2 regions of the Sphingomonas cynarae genome follow, and region 1 is predicted to be linked to the other one. Evidence: riboswitches for the same ligand, from Rfam matches in the RefSeq annotation. Region 1 holds a riboswitch; the other holds the start of a gene.
The links. A riboswitch is a leader RNA that binds a small molecule or an ion and turns the genes downstream of it on or off. The one in region 1 is predicted to bind cobalamin.

Region 1 (3,407 bases):
GGAAAAGGCGGTGGCGTTGACGATCGCCGCAGGGGCCAGTGCCGTCACCCAGCGCGCCAGCCAGCCACGGGCCGCCGGCTCCTTCAGCGACGGCACGAACAGCGCGACCGGATCGAAGCCGCGCGCCGCCAGCGCCCGTTGCAACGCCGCGATCGGATCGAGATCGGCGGCGAGCAGATAGGATCGATAGAAGATCAGCAGGATACGTCCGGCGGATCCGGTTTCCGGCTGCATCATCGCGGCGGCAGGGCAGGTGACGCCCCCGTCGTTACTCCAGGCGCCGACGTTCGCCGGCGCGGCGGCCATGCGTACCGGTCCGCTGTAGAGCCCGGCCGCCGCCGCCAGTTCCGCCAGCGCCGCCTGTGCCGCCGCCGCGCCCCCCGCGTCGCACGTTGTCGCCAGCCGTTGCCGCGTCGCCGGCGCCACCGTCGATGCCGCCGCCAGCCGGTCGTCCTCGCGCCCGTCCGCGGCCAGCACCGCCAGCGCGATCCCGCGTGACCGGGCAAGCTGCTCCACCTGTTGCAATCCATAGGACCAGTAGGACCGCCCGCCGATCAGCCGGATCAGGATGGCCTTCGCCCCCGACAGGGTGGCATCGACATAGGTGTCGACCGACAGCGGATGGGTGAGGTCGGCCAGATTGGCGAGGCGCAGCGACGGCAGCGTCGCGCCGCCCGCTGCCGCCGCATGCCACCCCGCCGCGAAGGCGCCCAGATCGCTGTCGGAGAAGGAGAGGACGACGAGATCGGCGGGCGGCTGACCCAGATCGCGCGGGGTCGCCGTTTCCTCCAGCCCGTGGCTCTCCCGAAAGACGACGTGCATCGTGCCGCTCAGCCGTTCAGCACGGCCCCGATCGTGGCGGCATCGATCCGGTCATGCTCGGCGATCACGACCAGCGTGGTGCGTCGTGCCTCGTCCATTCGCCAAGGCCGGTCATACTGGATGCGGACCCGGGCGCCGACCGCCTGCACCAGCAGCCGCATCGGCTTGCCGCGCACGGCGGCATAGCCCTTCACCCGCAGGATATCGTGATCGCGCGCCAGCGTCTCGATCCGGGCGACCAGCGTCGCGGGATCGTCGATCTCGCCGGCCGCGTGGACCAGACTGTCGAAATCGTCATGCTCGTGATCGTCCTCGCCGTCGTGGTGCGAGGGGCGGGCGGCGATATCGTCCTCCGCCGCCGCGTTCAGGCCGAGGATCACGGCGGGGTCGATCACGCCGTCCACCAGTTCGACGACGGGAACCGGGCGCGGCGCCTCCGCCGCGATCGTGGCGCGGGCGGCGGCGACGCCCTCCGGCCCGGCCAGATCGGCCTTGGTCAGCAGGACGATATCGGCGCAGGCCAGCTGGTCCTCGAACACCTCGGACAGCGGGGTCTCGTGGTCGATGCCCGGATCGGCCGCCCGCTGCGCTGCCAGCGCGGCCAGATCGGGGGCGAAGCGCCCGGCGGCGACCGCCTCCGCATCGGCCAGCGCGATCACGCCGTCGACGGTGATGCGCGATCGGATCGCCGGCCAGTCGAACGCCTTCAGCAACGGCTTGGGAAGCGCCAGTCCGGATGTCTCGATCAGGATATGGTCGGGGCGCGGCGTCATCGCCAGCAGGTGTTCGACCGTGGGAATGAAGTCGTCCGCCACGGTGCAGCAGATGCAGCCATTGGCCAGCTCGACCACGTTTTCCGCCGGGCAATCGGGGATCGCGCAGCCCTTCAATATGTCGCCGTCGATGCCCAGCGTGCCGAATTCGTTGACGACCACCGCCAGCCGGCGGCCGGCGGCATGGCGGATCAGATGGCTGATGAGCGTCGTCTTCCCCGCGCCCAGGAATCCGGTGACGATGGTGACGGGAACCTTGGCGAGATTCGGGGCGAGATTCGAAACAGGACTCTGTACGGAATCGGACACGGTGTTTCCTTCGCGAGCGCAGGCGACGACGAGGCGGCGGGGCTGCACGAAGGCCGATGGGCGAACGACGGACGGATGGCTCGAAGGCCGCCCGCAGCGCGCATCGATGCGACCCCGGCCGCATGGATTCGTCGCTCAGACGGAACACCGTGCCCCGGCCATCCCCTGGACCCGAGCAAGAGCGACCGTTACGTCGGCAGGTTTCCTGGCTCGCGGGTCGTCGTTCCGGTCACGGCCTTCCCAGCCGGGCGAACCCGATGCCAGTGGCCGCCTGTCCGTCGCCGGTCAGGCATGTGTCCGTCACTCGCCGCTTACAGTTGCAGGGACAGCCGCGGATTCGAAGCGTCGCTTCTCACCGCATTCCCATTTACGCCCTTGTCGGGCACCGACGCGATCTGATGGTCCGGTGGAACCGGGCCGATGCAGCGCTTACCGGGTGGCAACCGTCTTGCCAATCGCGTAACGGCCGAATTTCAGACACTCCGGTGCCGGATCGTCGATGGCGACATCGTACCGGAACCGGCCTTTTTCAGGTTAATGACACACTTGCCGTTTCCAACGATGTGCCGCGGATGATGCAATATTATTTCAGGCTGATGGGTCCCGGACGTGAGCGGATTCCCGTCGAGGCCGAAGGACTGGACGACGCGCGCAATGCCGCGGTCCGCTATCTCGGTGAGTATCTGTCCAGTCATCCGGGCTTTGCCGACGAGGGGCATTGGCAACTCAATGTCGAGAACGACGTCGGGCAATCGCTGCTGCATGTCATCATCGCCACGGTGGTGCCGCGCGGTTCGGGAACGGCCGGCGCGACCGGGAGCTGACGCTCCCGGGCCCGGCCCGTGACCGGATTTCAATAGAAACGGATATCGTCCAGCGTGACGCCCAGCGTCGCGCCGGGCGGTCGCGTCGCGCCGATCTCCACCGTCACGATGTCGGTGCCGGTCCACGCGGCGCCCGGTTTGCCGCCGCGTGCCACCGGACTTAACGTGGCCAACGGCACCTCCACGGTCTTCCAGCCGGCCGTGCCGTCGATACTGGTCGACCAGCTCCCGGTCGGCCCGTTCAGGCGCAGCGTGTACCGGCCGGGACCCATGATATCGAACCGCACGCCGCTGTATCCGCGCACGTCGACCGGGGTCACCGATCCACGCGTCAGCGGGATCGCGACACCCGCATAGGCATCGTCCTTCATCGCCATCCGCGCGGACAGCAGCAGCGCGTGGCCGCCCTCCGCGCGGGGCACGATCTGGCTGATCTCCACCGTCCGGTCGATCCCGCCATCGCCCGTCTCCAGCCGCAGCGTATCCAGCGTGCTGCGCCCGTCCGCCCGCTCGAAATCGTCGAGCAGGGGGGCGACCTTCACCGGCGGCAGGAATGTCGCACGGTTGCCGGCGGGCAGGGGCGGCGCGCCCTTGCCGAAGACGAGGCGGCCGTCGATCACTACCTGCGACACCTTGTGGACGTCGGCGATATCATCCCATGGGCGGCCGTCGATCAGGA
Region 2 (3,407 bases), on a different contig from region 1:
TATCGGTGAAATGCTCGGGCAGTTCGACATCGTCGTCCACCATGATGACCCAGTCGAACCGCGACAGGTCGTGGCGTTCGAGCAGGACGTTGACGTTGTCGAGCTTGCCCAGTTTCTCCACGCCCTTGCTGTCGAAGGTCATGCGGTGCCGCGTGCTGGCCATCTGTTCGTAGATGCGATCGAGCGAGCCGGGCCGTCGGGGCGACTGCACGCCGACGACGAGGATCGCGAGACCGGGCAGGTCGGCATAGAAGGACGACCGGCGCAGGCGTTCCAGCTTCGGCCGGATCGCGCGATCGGCCAACACGTCCTCGACCCGTGAGGTATAGGGGCCGATGCGGCGTGCCACTGCCCGTCTGAGCCGCTGGTGAAAAGTGATATGCCGTCTCCCCGATGCCGGGTCGGCGGCCCCGTGCCGCCCTTCGCCGCCCGCCGCCGCCGCCCCTGGCTGGATGGCTGCTCTATCAATACCGCGCCATCCCGCCAAGCACCGGCTGCGGCGATCCCGTGCCGCCCCGGCACGCCGCCCTGTCGTGACCTGTGGCCCGCCGATACGGGATCGGGATCGTTCGTTGCATTCATCTACGGGTAACATGATCGATCTGTGTGGTTATTCGCACCGCATCGGCCTTTTTGCCGTTCGATATTGGGATTGACCATTTCTGATCTGTATATTGACGGCACCTGTTGCTACGTTACGGGGGGTGGTGATGAAGGAGCATATCATGTCCGACGAAAACCCTGACAACAACGCGGTGGAACTGGCTATCGAGCTGACGATTGCTTGGCTGGGCAATCCCAACACTCGCATTTCTGCCGAAGAGGTGCCGGCGTTCCTTGGCAAGATGCACGAGACGGTGTCGACGCTGCTCGGTACGGGCGTCCAGCCCGCGGCCCCGGCCGAACCGGCGGGTGATTTCACCCCCGCGGTCACCGCCCGCAAGTCGTTGGCGTCGAAGGATCACATCATCTCGATGATCGACGGCAAGCCGTACAAGACGCTGCGCCGGCACCTGGCGACCCATGGGCTGACCCCGGCAGAATATCGTGACCGCTATGGCCTGAAGCCAGACTATCCGATGGTTGCCGAGAATTATTCGGAAAGCCGTCGCGCGATGGCCAAGAAGATCGGCCTCGGCCGCAAGCCCGGTGCGCGCAAGGCGGACGAAAACGCCGCCCCGGCCCCGGCCCGCCGTCGCAAGGCGGACGCTCCCGCCGGCGAATGACCCGTCGGGTCGCCGGCGCCCGTCGCCGTGCGACCAGTCGATCGACACCCGTGCCGGGACACCCCCGGCGCGGGTGTCGTCATGTTAGGGCGATGGCGTTTCGATCATGATGGCACTGGCGTGCCCGGTTTCGTCATCGCTTCGCGACGCTCGCGATGACGCCGGGGGCTTGGCCGCGTCCCAAAATCGCGTTGGCGTCCGTGCCGCATTGCGGTAGGGCGCCGCCGGACCACGACGAATGTCGCGGTCCATCGATCGTGCCGGTGTCCCGAAAGGGGCTTGAATGTGGAATGCGGTGCGGAGGGCTCGCCCTCCCAATCCGCAGCTGTCCCTGCAACTGTCAGCGGCGAGCGAGACGTACGGGCCCGGCCAATCGGTCGGGCGGCCACTGGATCACCCGATCCGGGAAGGCGTAGGTCGAGCCTTGACCCGTGAGCCAGGAGACCTGCCGGCACCGTCGCTCATGCTTTGGTCCAGGGGTTGGCCGGGGCACGGACAGGATTCCGTTCGAGCGACGAACATGGCGGCCGGGGCCGCGACGGGACTGGAGCAGCCGGGCGTCGCGTCCGCCGGGCGCGCATCGGTCCCGGTGTTCGCGCGTGCCCATGGGGTGCGGGCGGAAACGGCCCCGCGTCCGCGTCGTCCGATGGCGCGGGGGGACTGTTCATGAAGACCATCGTTTCACTGCTGGCGTCGGCCGCCATCGGCCTTGCCGCCGCGCCTGCCGCCGCCCGGCCTGCCACCGTGCAGGGCGATCCGACCCTGCCGACCCGCGATGCGGCGGGCAACGAGATCGTCGTCACCGCCTCGCGCTCGGGGGAGGGCACGCCGGTCGCCGATCTGCCCGCCTCGGTGACGCTGCTCGATGCCGCCGCGTTGCAGGAGCGTCAGACCCGGATCGTGTCGGACATTCTGCGCGACGTGCCGGGGCTGGCGGTCAGCCGTACCGGCGGGGTCGGCGGGATGACGCAGGTGCGCATCCGCGGCAGCGAGAGCAACCATGTGCTGGTCCTGATCGACGGCATCGAGGTGTCCGACCCCTTTCAGGGCGAATATGATTTCGGCACGCTGATCGCGGACGAGGCGGCGCGGATCGAGGTGTTGCGCGGCCAGCAATCGTCGCTCTACGGCTCCGACGCGATCGGCGGCGTCATCCAGTACATCACGCTGACCGGCCGCGAGCGGCCCGGCGTCTCGCTGCGCGCGGAAGGTGGCTCGTTCGGCACCGCCGCCGGCGGCGCCCGGATCGCGGGGGCGGGCGACACGGTCGATTATGCGGTGTCCGGCTCGGTCTATCACACCGGCGGCACGCCCACCGCGCGCGGCGGCAGTCGCGATATCGGATCGACCAGCGTCGGCACCACCGCCAAGGCGACATGGACGCCGTCGTCCACCTTCAAGCTGACCGGTGTCGGCCGCTACAGCTATACCGATGCCGACAACAACGATCCGGCGACCAGCGGGCCGCTGTTCGGCTACACCGTCGACAGCCCGGGCGTCCATTCGCGCGTGCAGGGCTTCTACGGTCTCGCCCGCGCCGAACTGGCCCTGGCGGACGGGCGCTGGACCAGTGCGCTGACCGGGCAGTTCGCCGATACGAACCGCAAGGGCTATGGCAGCACCGGGCTGGCGAACGGCAATAGCGGCCGCCGCTACAAGGGCTCGTTCGAGACGAGCTACCGGATCGATACCGGTGCGCTGGTCAGCCGGATCACCGGCGCGGTCGATTACGAGCGGGAATCGTTCCGCAACCTTACCCCCGGCGGCTTCGCCTTCACCGGCCGCCGCGCGACCGAGAACTGGGGCTTCGTCGGCCAGTATGAAGGCAATGTCGGCGATGCGCTGTCGCTCGGCGCGTCGGTGCGGCACGACCGCAACGACCGGTTCGCCGATCCCACCACCTTCCGTCTCCAGGCCGGTTACCGGCTGCCGTTCGGTCTGCGCGCGCGCGGCGCCTATGGCACCGGCGTCAAGAATCCCGGCTATTTCGAGCTCTTCGGCTTTGCGGACGGCCGGTACATCGGCAATCCCGATCTGCGCCCCGAAAAGTCGAAGGGCTGGGAAGCGGGACTGGATCAGGAGATCGCGGGTGGCCGCGCGACGGTGGGCGCGACGTATTTCGAAAGCAGGCTGGAAGACGAGATATTCACCACCTTCCTCGCCCCCGATTTCCTCGCTTCT

Region 2: linked by a shared signal. The riboswitch ahead of ABD719_RS01755 (TonB-dependent receptor plug domain-containing protein) and the one ahead of cobW (cobalamin biosynthesis protein CobW) in region 1 are both predicted to bind cobalamin.

The regions. Positions count from the first base shown of each region.
Region 1 covers NZ_BAABBF010000004.1:318,900-322,306, forward strand. The annotation lists gene cobN (cobaltochelatase subunit CobN) at 1-822, opposite strand, end outside; gene cobW (cobalamin biosynthesis protein CobW) at 831-1,904, opposite strand; cobalamin riboswitch at 2,083-2,309, opposite strand; gene ABD719_RS10730 (DUF6894 family protein) at 2,477-2,728, shown strand; gene ABD719_RS10735 (amidohydrolase family protein) at 2,758-3,407, opposite strand, start outside.
Region 2 covers NZ_BAABBF010000001.1:369,200-372,606, forward strand. The annotation lists gene ABD719_RS01745 (hypothetical protein) at 1-349, opposite strand, end outside; gene ABD719_RS01750 (Ros/MucR family transcriptional regulator) at 726-1,226, shown strand; cobalamin riboswitch at 1,471-1,693, shown strand; gene ABD719_RS01755 (TonB-dependent receptor plug domain-containing protein) at 1,893-3,407, shown strand, end outside.